DNA from 2 places in the Paenibacillus hamazuiensis genome. Region 1 is predicted to be linked to the other one. Evidence: riboswitches for the same ligand, from Rfam matches in the RefSeq annotation. Region 1 holds a riboswitch; the other holds the start of a gene.
The links. A riboswitch is a leader RNA that binds a small molecule or an ion and turns the genes downstream of it on or off. The one in region 1 is predicted to bind cyclic di-AMP.
Positions count from the first base shown of each region.

Region 1 (5,424 bases):
GGCGTAAAGTGTTATATATTTTCGGTTGGACTGCGTTCACCCTGCTGTATGAAGTGGTTGCCTTGAAAAGCGGATGGTTCTATTACAACGGTTGGAAATTATGGTATTCCGCAATAGCGGATCCGGTGTTATTCGTCATGCTGGGAGTGCATTTAAAGATCATTAGGCGACTGTTCTACGAACGGAACGGGTAATATAAAAAAACGTATGGCTGAAATTCGAACAAGCCGCTATGATTTAAAGGAGGAAGGTGGTTGTTCCATGGAAAAAGAAATGTTTCTGTTTCCGGGCAAAGCTCCGGGATCGGAAAGAGTACAGCTGGAAGAAAAAATTTTTGAAGAACCTTGGGAACATACCTTTAAAAGGGTTGTTCAGGGGGTAACCGCGCCTTCAGTCATCCCCTATGTCCCTGAACAGCCAAATGGAGTTGCCGTTATTGTCATCCCCGGCGGAGGTTACCGGAGGCAGGTACTGAACCTGGAGGGCGCCGATATCGCGAAATGGTTGAATTCCTTCGGGGTCACAGCGTTTGTGTTAAAACATAGAATGCCCGGAGACGGACATGAGCATGCGCTTGACGTACCTTTGCAGGACGGGCAAAGAGCGGTCAGGCTTGTTCGCAGCATGGCCTTTCAATATGGGATAAATCCGGAAAAAGTAGGTGTAATGGGATTTTCCGCAGGAGGGCATCTCGCCTCTGCATTAGGCACCTGTTACGATCGGAAATTTTATGAACCTATCGACTCGGCAGATCAGATCAGTGCCAAACCGGATTTTATGGTTCTGTGTTATCCCTGCATTTCCTTGAACGGCTGGGACGGGAAAGATAAGGACTTCCCTACCCCGCTTATGGAAATGGTGAAAAAGTACAGCACCGATGAACTGGTTACGAAGGATACGCCTACATCCTTTATCATGGTTGCTGACGACGATACTACAACCCCGGCGGAACACAGCGTCAGCTTCTATCTTGCCCTGCGAAAAGCACGTGTCTCTGCGGAGCTGCATGCGTATAAATCGGGAAAACACGGCTTTGGCATGGGTACGACCAAGGGTCCTGTGCAAGGCTGGACTGCGGCATGCAAAAGTTGGCTGGAAACCGTAACCGCCATGTAGGCACTTCTCACATCGATGCAATCAGTTCCTTCAATTTTGACTCGTCTTGGTCTGCAAGGGTCGAAAAAAGCCGACCCTTGGGCCGGCTTCGATGTATAGCTTATTTGCGCAAAAGCTGCACTGTTTCCCTCTTTACGATACGGTTCGGCTTGCCATCTGTACCGGTACTTTTTCACTGAGACCGAGTATCCGCGCTGTTGAAGCATGAATGTCTTGGATAAGTTCCGGGTGTTTCAATAGCGAAATGCCGTAAGAAGGTATCATTTCTTTTATTTTCGGTTCCCACGTTTTTATTTGCTGCGGGAAGCATTTTTTTATAACTTCAAGCATGACGGAAACGGCGGTGGAAGCACCTGGGGAAGCGCCAAGCAAGGCGGCTATCGAGCCGTCGGCAGCGCTGATAACCTCCGTGCCAAATTGCAAAGTTCCTTTGCCGGCAGCCGTATCCTTAATAATTTGCACACGCTGGCCCGCGACCAGCAAATCCCAATCCTCGCTTTTGGCATTCGGTACGAATTCCCGCAGCTCTTCCATACGTTGTTCCTTCGATAACATCACTTGCTTGATCAGGTATGCGGTCAGTGAAGCATTTTTTACGCCTGCCGCCATCATCGTTACGAGATTGTGCGGTTTGACGGAAGTTATCAAATCAAACATCGAACCGAATTTTAAAAATTTTGGCGAGAATCCGGCAAACGGTCCGAATAACAACGATTCCTTGTTGTCGATATATCTTGTATCAAGATGCGGAACAGACATCGGAGGCGCGCCGACCGCTGCCTTGCCATATACTTTGGCATGATGCTGCGCTACGACGTCCGGGTTTTGACACACCATAAATAGTCCGCTAACCGGAAATCCGCCGATTCCTTTTCCTTCCGGGATGCCGGACTTTTGCAGCAGATGCAGGCTTCCTCCGCCGCCGCCGATAAAGACGAATTTTGCCGTATGCCGTTCGACCGCACCGCTGTCGATGTTACGAACTTTCAATTCCCATAAGCCGTCGCTCGTACGTTTAATATCATCCACATTATGTTTGAATTTTATGTCGACATTTTTACTTTTTAAGTGGGCGAACAACATGCGCGTCAAAGCGCCAAAATTGACATCCGTTCCGGATTCGATTCTGGTAGCTGCTATAGGTTTATTCGAGCCCCGGTCCTTCATCATAAGCGGAATCCATTCCTTCAGTTTATCCGGATCGTCGGAAAACTCCATCCCTTGGAACAAGGGATTGCCCGACATCGCCTCAAAACGTTTTTTAAGAAATGCAACGTCTTGTTCCCCTTGTACGAAACTCATATGAGGTAGCGGCATGATAAAATCTTGCGGATTACGAATCAAATTGCTTTTTACCAGATAAGACCAAAACTGCTTGGAAACCTGGTATTCTTCATTCACTTTAACAGCTTTGCTAATATCGATGGTTCCGTCCGACTTTTCCACGGTATAGTTAAGCTCGCACAATGATGCGTGGCCGGTACCCGCATTATTCCATTCGTTAGAGCTTTCCTCTCCTGCGCTTGCAAGCCTCTCAAACACTGTAATTTCCCAGTTCGGTACTAATTCTTTCAGCAGTGACCCTAAAGTTGCGCTCATAATTCCGGCACCAATCAAGATAACGTCTGTTTTAGTTTGTCTGTTGCTCATATTTACCGTCCCATCACGCTAGTATTTGAAGAAAAAAATGGTGGCGCCTGTGCGTAGGCTTCCACAGCAAGCCAGGGTGCGACCAGGTCACACCCCTTTTCCGGCTCTATTTTAACCCTATGGATTAAACACGTCTTTACTATTATATGATAGTTATAAGCCATACGACAAGAAGCGCGACGAAGAAACCTAATTCGAGCAGATTTTACCTATAGAAGTGCTGGAAAGTTTTGATCAATGAAGCTTACGGACAAGCGTGCTACAATGGAACGAACTCAGGCCCAGGGCACCGTTTTGCCTTTATTTGGGGCTGAGTGCTAATAAGGCCGAAGCTTCGTCAGAAAGCGCGGGGGACCCATTTACCGGGGTGAAGCCACTCACCATGGCGGGGTGTTTCCTCTTTGACCCTAATCCGTCAGCTAACCTCGCAGGCCGTAAAAAAAGGAGAGATTCGTATCATGAAGATGAAAAAAGTCATCATCGCGGGTGCGCTTGCACTCAGCATGGTCGTCGGAGCCGGAGCGGCATCCGCGGCATCAACGTACACCGTGACCGGACAGGACACGATGTGGAAAATTGCAGTAAGGCAGGGCATCCCGCTCAGCACACTGATCCGCATGAACCCGCAGGTCGCGAACCCGAACATCATTTGGCCCGGCATGAAGCTGATCGTCCCTGGCACTGCTGCGCAGCCTAGCGCTCCGGGAACCGGGAACTCGGCGGCCCCGTCTTCCTCCTCCCAGTCCGCTTATGCGGATCAAGTCGTCGCTCTCGTCAATCAAGAGCGCGCCAATGCCGGAGTAAAACCGCTCGTTGTCGACCAAGCTTTGGCGGCAATGGCCCTCGATAAAGCCAAAGATATGTACAATAATCATTACTTTGATCATACGTCGCCAACCTACGGCTCCCCGTTCGATATGATGAATTCTTACGGCATCAGCTACACCTACGCGGGCGAAAATATCGCGATGGGCCAGAAGACGCCGCAAGAGGTCATGAACGCCTGGATGAACAGTCCCGGCCATAAGCAAAACATTTTGAGCCCGAATTACACGAAAATCGGGGTCGCCTATTATAATGGCGAGTGGGTGCAGGAGTTCATCGCGAATTAATGAACGTATTCCCAAAACAAAAAAGCAAAGCCAGGCATGCTCATGCAAGCCTGGCTTTGCTTTTTCCATACTTATCCTTCTGAACCGGCCGGTTCATGGTCATCCGTGTCCATGCACTCTACCAGACGATCCAATCGAATCAACTGATACCCGTAATCGTAAATCGCCGCGGCGACGATAAAAAGCCGCAGCGAACCGTCTCTGTCTTCGTTGTAGCAGTTTGTCGCGTGCTTCATGAACGCATCGTTCGCTTCCTTGACAGACGCGGAGTTCCAGCTTTCCGGCTTTACCTTTTCCTCAAATTTGAGCAAAATATGCTCGTTGAACTTAATCAGCTTTTCCAAATGCCGGTCATAGCTCATATCGATGTCCGGTGTCCGCTCCGATTGAAAGTAATGCTCATGTACATCCTCCAGCACCTCGTAGCCTTTCTGCAAACATTGCAGCAGCTGCTTGTACACAACGATCTGACGCGTCCGTCGGTACTTAGCCCGCTTCAGCTTCTTCAGCTCCTCTTCCAGCAGCTTATATTTATCCGTAAGCGAGTGCAGAGCATCCTCCAGCTCCTGCTTTTGTTCCCGAAACACCTTCTCTTTCATCTCATCGGAAATGGCGGTGCGAAGCAGCAAGGACAGCTGATTGAAAACCGAATGGATCTGCTTGTTGAATTGCACCTTCGGATCCGGGGGCATGAATGCAATATTGAGCACAAAAGCCGATAATATCCCGATCATGCTGAGCAGGAAGCGGTTCAGTGCAAATTCCCACTGTCCGGAAGCCTCCATCACCGCCACGACCGTCACCAGCGTCAAACCGACGGACTCTCCCATCCCGATTTTCATACAGAGCATGATGACGAGGATGCAGACGACGCCGATGGCGATCGGCTCCTTTGAGAAATACGTTCCGGCCAGCAGCGCAATAACGGCGCCGAGCGTGTTCGTCTGCACCTGCTCGAGGAAATGCCGCCAAGACCGGTATATCGAGGGCTGCAGCGCGAAAATGGCCGCCACCGCGGCAATCACCGGCGGGGAAAAATGAAGCCATGTGCTGACGTACAGGGACAGCGTGACAGCGATTCCTGTCTTGAGCATGCGGGCTCCGAATGTCATGGTGTCCCCTCCTTGGACTGTTTGTACTTTTCATATTGTACCAGAGGAAGAGAACCAATCCAATCGATAGTTACGGCTGGATGGATGAAAAACCGGAACTATTATCGTATGATGAAAGTTGCATCTCTGCGGTCCAAATCGCTGGAAACCGCTTCGCTATAAAGCAAGCTATTGCGATGTCTGATGTATCTGCCGGGGAAATTATAGGATTCGAAGGATGCCAGATTGCTGTCGGCAAGCCCCGGTACTTTATAGAAGGTTGCATCGGCCAGGTACAAAGCATTGTTGCTGTACGGTTCCCGCCATATCTCCCCGTTCTTGTGGCGCAGAAATTCACCCGGGAAATTTACGGACTCGAAAGAAATGGCGTTCGGATCCGCCAAGCCCTTCACGATTCTCCATTCCGCATCGGCGGCAGGGCTGACTCCGGAATC
Region 1 is NZ_JALRMO010000001.1:2,615,692-2,621,115, forward strand. It holds gene MYS68_RS11545 (CBO0543 family protein) at 1-194, shown strand, start outside; gene MYS68_RS11550 (alpha/beta hydrolase) at 208-1,116, shown strand; gene MYS68_RS11555 (malate:quinone oxidoreductase) at 1,249-2,766, opposite strand; cyclic di-AMP (ydaO/yuaA leader) riboswitch at 3,081-3,215, shown strand; gene MYS68_RS11560 (CAP domain-containing protein) at 3,222-3,878, shown strand; gene MYS68_RS11565 (FUSC family protein) at 3,950-4,990, opposite strand; gene MYS68_RS11570 (AbfB domain-containing protein) at 5,092-5,424, opposite strand, start outside.

Region 2 (5,424 bases), 1.7 Mb from region 1:
CCACCATTTGCGAGTAATGAATTCGGGGAGCAGCACCATGACGGTCTGTCTTTCGCTGACGTGCGAATCGATTCTGTCCGCAAATTCGATAAGCGGCTTAATGATCGCGCGGTAACGGGATTTAAAGATGACAAGCCGCACGCCCGGATTCCATTTTTCCCATTTCTCCTCCATCTTCTTTTCATCCTCGTCGTTAAACGCCACATAAAAGGCGATCACATTCGGCGAAAGCGATTTGGCATAGGCGATCGTTGTTTGCACGACCCGGTGAATGCCGGCGATCGGAATAATGATGACCGATTCCTTTTGCGGAACCGGGTCGTCCAGACATATGCGCAGTTCCGCGGCAAGATCCTCATAATGGCGGTATATTTTCGTAATAAAAATAAGCAGGATCGGCGTAATGAAAATAACGATCCAGGCGCCTTCGGCGAATTTGGTGACGCTGAAAATAATGAGCACGACAAGCGACAACAGCGCTCCGACTCCGTTGATCGTCAGCTTGCGCCGCCAGCCCTTAGGCCTTTCCGTGAACCATTTTCGGACAAGTCCGCTTTGCGCCAGCGTAAAGGAGAGAAACACCCCGATCGCATACAGCGGAATCAGCGCATCGGTTTTGCCGCCGAAGATAATCAGCAATATACTGGCCAATATGCCGAGCGTCACGATGCCGTAGTTGTAGGAAAGCCGGTCCCCGCGATTGGCGAACATGCGCGGGAAGTTTTTGTCCGTCGCCATGATCGACGCCAGTATCGGAAACCCGTTAAAGCTGGTGTTCGCCGCCAACGTCAAAATCAGCATGGTCGCGAACTGCGTCGCATAATACACCGTGCCGCGGCCAAATGCATGCTCCGTCACCATCGACAGCACCGACGTATGTCCCTGCGGATCCGGGGCTATGCCGTAGGCGAGCGTCAGTAGAGTGATACCGCCGAAGACGACCGACAGCAGCGCTCCGAGCGATACGAGCGTGCGCTTGGCGTTGGTTGTCGAAGGCGTGCGGAAATGAGGCACCGCATCGGAAATCGCCTCGATCCCGGTCACAGCGGAGCAGCCCGAGGAGAAAGCTTTCAGCAGAACAAACAGCGTCAACCCCTGCGGCATTACCTCAGGCACCGCCAGTTCCGTCGATACCGCTTCGGCGCCGGTGACAAGGTCCCAGGCGCCTTTGCCGAGCAGCAGCAGCACGCAGCCGATAAAGAAATAAGTCGGCAGGGCGAACACGCTGCCGGATTCGGAGGTGCCTCGAAGGTTCAGCCATACCATGAGCCATACGAGCAAAAGGGTGATTTCGACGATGTAAGGCACCGCCTGCGGAAAAGCGGAGGTAATCGCCTGAACGCCGGCCGATATCGAGACGGCTACCGTCAGCGTATAGTCGATCAGCAGCGACACCCCTGTCAGGCGTCCCCATGTCATACCCAAGTTTTCCTTGGCGACCATATAGGCGCCGCCGCCCTGCGGATACGCTTCGATCACCTGACGGTAGCTCATTACCAGAATGCCGATCAGCAAAATGATCGAGATCGCCACGGGCAGCGAAAAATAAAACGCGGCGATCCCGACGGTGGCCAGCTCCAGCAATATTTGCTCCGTGCCGTAAGCCACGGAGGAGAGCGCATCCGACGACAGGATCGGCAGCGCCTTCCAAACCGGCATTTTTTCCGATTCTAGCTCGCTGGTCTTAAGCGGTTTTCCGAATAACAGCCTTTTCAACGTATACTCAGTCATCTCATCCAATCCTTTTTCCTGTTATCGTTGCCTGAATATCGCTGCAGGATGAGCGCACAACAAAAAAACACAAGGGTAGCACCTTGTGTTTTTGTCACCGGTTGTTCTATCCTTCCCACGAGCGCTTACGAGGTTAGCTGTCGGATTCGAGCCGTGAGAAGCAGCTCTACGGGCGCGGATGACGCCCGATTCACCCCATATTTCGTTTGGTTCCCCCGCTTTTCCCGAATGGTTTCAGGGAAAATTCAGCGTTTTTCATATTCAGTTGCAAAATGAAGTTTACTCCCCGTATGAAGGAAAGTAAAACAGGAAAAAGATCAGCTTGACGTTGGCGTTATTCACGGCGGCTGAAAATAACGCTTACATAGCTTTTGCTCTCACCTTTGCTTGCATTCTCTCACGAATTATGGCTGATTTGTGACAAAAGGCCGTATTTAAATAAGCTGAGCATGAAGTCCAAATAATAGTCCTTCCGCACGATAATTTGGTAATCGCGATTCGGGTGAACGTAAAACAAAACATCGGTCAGCACGTCGTTCCGCTCGAAATCGTAGCGAATTTTCTTAAGCGCCTGAGCCGCTTCCTGCCCGTCCTGGTCTTGAGATAAAATCCGAATGCGAAACTCCGTGTCGGGACCGTTACTTTTTTCCGAAATCTCCAGGCATTTCTTGTCATAATCGTATGAGATCATAGCATCGCCACCTCACAAATATCGGATAAGAATATACAGATTAGCGATCACAATCGACATAATCATAAGCGGGAAGCCGATCTTCAGGTAGGTCATAAACGAAATCGGGTGCCCTTCCTTGGAGGACAAACCGGCTACGATCAAATTCGCGCTGGCCCCGATCAGCGTGCCGTTCCCGCCGAGACATGCGCCGAGCGCCAGGCTCCACCACAACGGCTCCAGGCGGTCGACCCCCATCAGCCCCATCTCCTGAATCATCGGAATCATCGTCGCCACAAAAGGGATATTGTCCAAAAATGCCGAAGCAATCGCGCTCATCCACAAAATCAGGAATGACGCTTTGGCCACATCGCCTCCGGTGACATCGATCGCATACTGCGCCAGCTTCGCGATGACCCCGGTTTCAATCAAACCTCCGACGAGGACAAACAAACCGACGAAGAAAAAGATCGTCGTCCACTCGACTTTGGCGAGCGCTTCCTCCATATGGTGCTCGCCGGTGAGCAGCAGCAGCAGAAAGGCGCCGGCCAAAGCGACGGTTGCGGATTCCAGATGAACGATCTGATGCACGAAAAATCCGCCGATCGTAAGTCCCAATACGGCGAGGCACTTCCTGAGCAGCTTCGGGTCGGTAATCTCCGCCTTCTCGTCGAGATCCATGACGCTCAGCCTCAGCTCCTCCGTCGTCTTAAGCTGCTTGCGGTAAATCCAGACCAACAGCGGAATTGTCGCGAATAAAATGAGGAAGGCAATCAGGCTCAGGTTATGGATAAACGCCATGAAGGTCAGTTCCTTCACCGCGCTGCCGATCATAATATTCGGCGGATCTCCGATCAGCGTTGCGGTGCCCCCGATGTTGGAAGCCATGATCTGCGAGATCAGGTACGGCACCGGATTCACCTGCAGCTGCCGGGTAATGCTGAAGGTCACCGGCACCATCAGCAGCACGGTCGTGACATTGTCGAGAAACGCCGAGCCGACGGCCGTTACCAAGCCTAGAGCGATAAGGAGGCGCACCGGATCGCCCTTCACTTTTTTCGCCGACCAGACGCCGATGTATTTGAATACCCCCGTATCCGCCGTTATACTGACGATCACCATCATGCCGATGAGCAGCCCGAGCGTATTGAAATCGATGTGATGCAGCGCCTCCTCCTGCGGAACGATGCCCAGCACGACCATCAGTAGGCCGCCGATCATCGCGACTATGGTCCGGTGAATCTTCTCCGAAACGATGAGTCCATAAATAACAAGAAAAATACCGATTGCTAGCAATGCCTGTTGTTCCATCCGTTTACATCCTTTCTCATCCCTAAAAATGACAAAGAGGAGCCCTTGGTGACAGGCTCCTCCAAAAACCAAAAACTTATTCACTTGTAGTTGTGCTGCGCAACCTTATATTCATACGGATAAAACCGGGAATGGTTTCATTTTTTTAAAAGCTGCCGCCCGTAAAGCGTGCCGGGCACAGGTTTGCGCCAGCAAACCATGCCAGGCAGACGCGAGCCCGCCGCACGCATTACCTCCCCACATCATCGCTCCAAAAGTAAAGCGTGTCGGGCATCCGATTTTTTGAGCCGCAGGCGAAAAATCGATGCCGGGCAGGCGCGAACTAGCAGCGAGCATTACCTCCTACGGGCGGGTCCAGGGCGCCCGAGCGCCTGGGGTCCCCCTTAAGGGGGATTTAGGGGGTGTCGCTCTATTTAGGGGGTGCTCCGCTCTATTTAGGGGGTGGTTGTCTATGCACATAGTACAAAAACACATGCTGCAAAATAACTTTCATCACGGCGAAAAACGGCACCGCCAAAATGAGCCCGATCACTCCGGCCAGCTCCCCGCCGACGAGCAGGGCGAAAATGATAATCAGCGGGTGCATGTGCAGCGACCGCCCCACCACCTGAGGCGAAATCACATTGCCTTCCAACACCTGGCACACCAAATTGACGAACGCCACGAGCATAACCATTTTCAGCGAAATGGTGGATGCCATGATGATCGCCGGAGCCGCCCCGAAAAACGGTCCCAAATAAGGGATGATATTAAAAATCGCGACAACCGCCGCAAGCAGCAGCGGGTAAGGCATATCGATCAGCCAATAACCGAGGTAAGCACACGACCCGACGATCGCGCATACGAGAAACTGGCCGCGGATGTAATGACCAAGCGCCGTGTCGATGTCGACGAGCAGCTTTGTCGTATTTTTGCGGTGCTGCTTCGGAACGATGGCAAGCACCGCTTTTTCGATCAATTGGAAATCTTTTAATATGTAAAAAGCCAAAAATGGGACGATAAAAGCAATAAAGAGCATATTGATGGTGCTGCCGATCCCGTCGATCGATTTGGAAATCGCGAGACTGATGCCGTGCTCCAGCTTCGCCAGCGAATTGTTGATGCCCGTACGGACGCTGTCCGGCAAAAACTCGAAGTCGTTCAGCCCGTCCACGAGGCTCTGCGCTTTCATCGCCATTTGCGGCAAGCTGTTGTTGAGCTGCTGCAGCTGGTTCATGAACATCGGGATCATGTTCATCAACACGACCGTCGTGGACGTAATGAAGACGGCGTAAATGAGCAGCACCGCGATCGTCCTCGGCACTTTGCGCGAACCCAGCAATGTGACAACCGGGTTCAGCACATACGAAATGATCATCGCGATGATGAAGGGCGCCAAAATTTCTTTCAAAAATCCGTAGACCGCTACGATGATCGGTTTGATTTGCAGCAGCATGTAAAGGATGAGCAGGCCAAGCAGCACGTATACCATAACGACGAATGTATTGTTTTTCAAAAAGCGGTCCATCCGCGTTACCTCCCCGCCATGCCGAAATCTGCTACACTTGTACAGTATATGTACAACCTGTAGGAATTAATCCATTCGAAGCATAATTAAGCAGGACAGGAAATAGAAATGAATGGTGTAGGAATCACGAGGCCAAAACAAATCCCCCCAAAAAGTGAACCTTTGCAGCCTTAGTACTTTTGGGAGAACCCCCGGTTATCCACAA
Region 2 is NZ_JALRMO010000001.1:4,352,476-4,357,899, forward strand. It holds gene MYS68_RS18915 (APC family permease) at 1-1,731, opposite strand, end outside; cyclic di-AMP (ydaO/yuaA leader) riboswitch at 1,839-1,992, opposite strand; gene MYS68_RS18920 (hypothetical protein) at 2,129-2,422, opposite strand; gene MYS68_RS18925 (ArsB/NhaD family transporter) at 2,435-3,712, opposite strand; gene MYS68_RS18930 (AI-2E family transporter) at 4,143-5,219, opposite strand.
Region 2: another riboswitch for cyclic di-AMP. It lies ahead of MYS68_RS18915 (APC family permease); the one in region 1 lies ahead of MYS68_RS11560 (CAP domain-containing protein).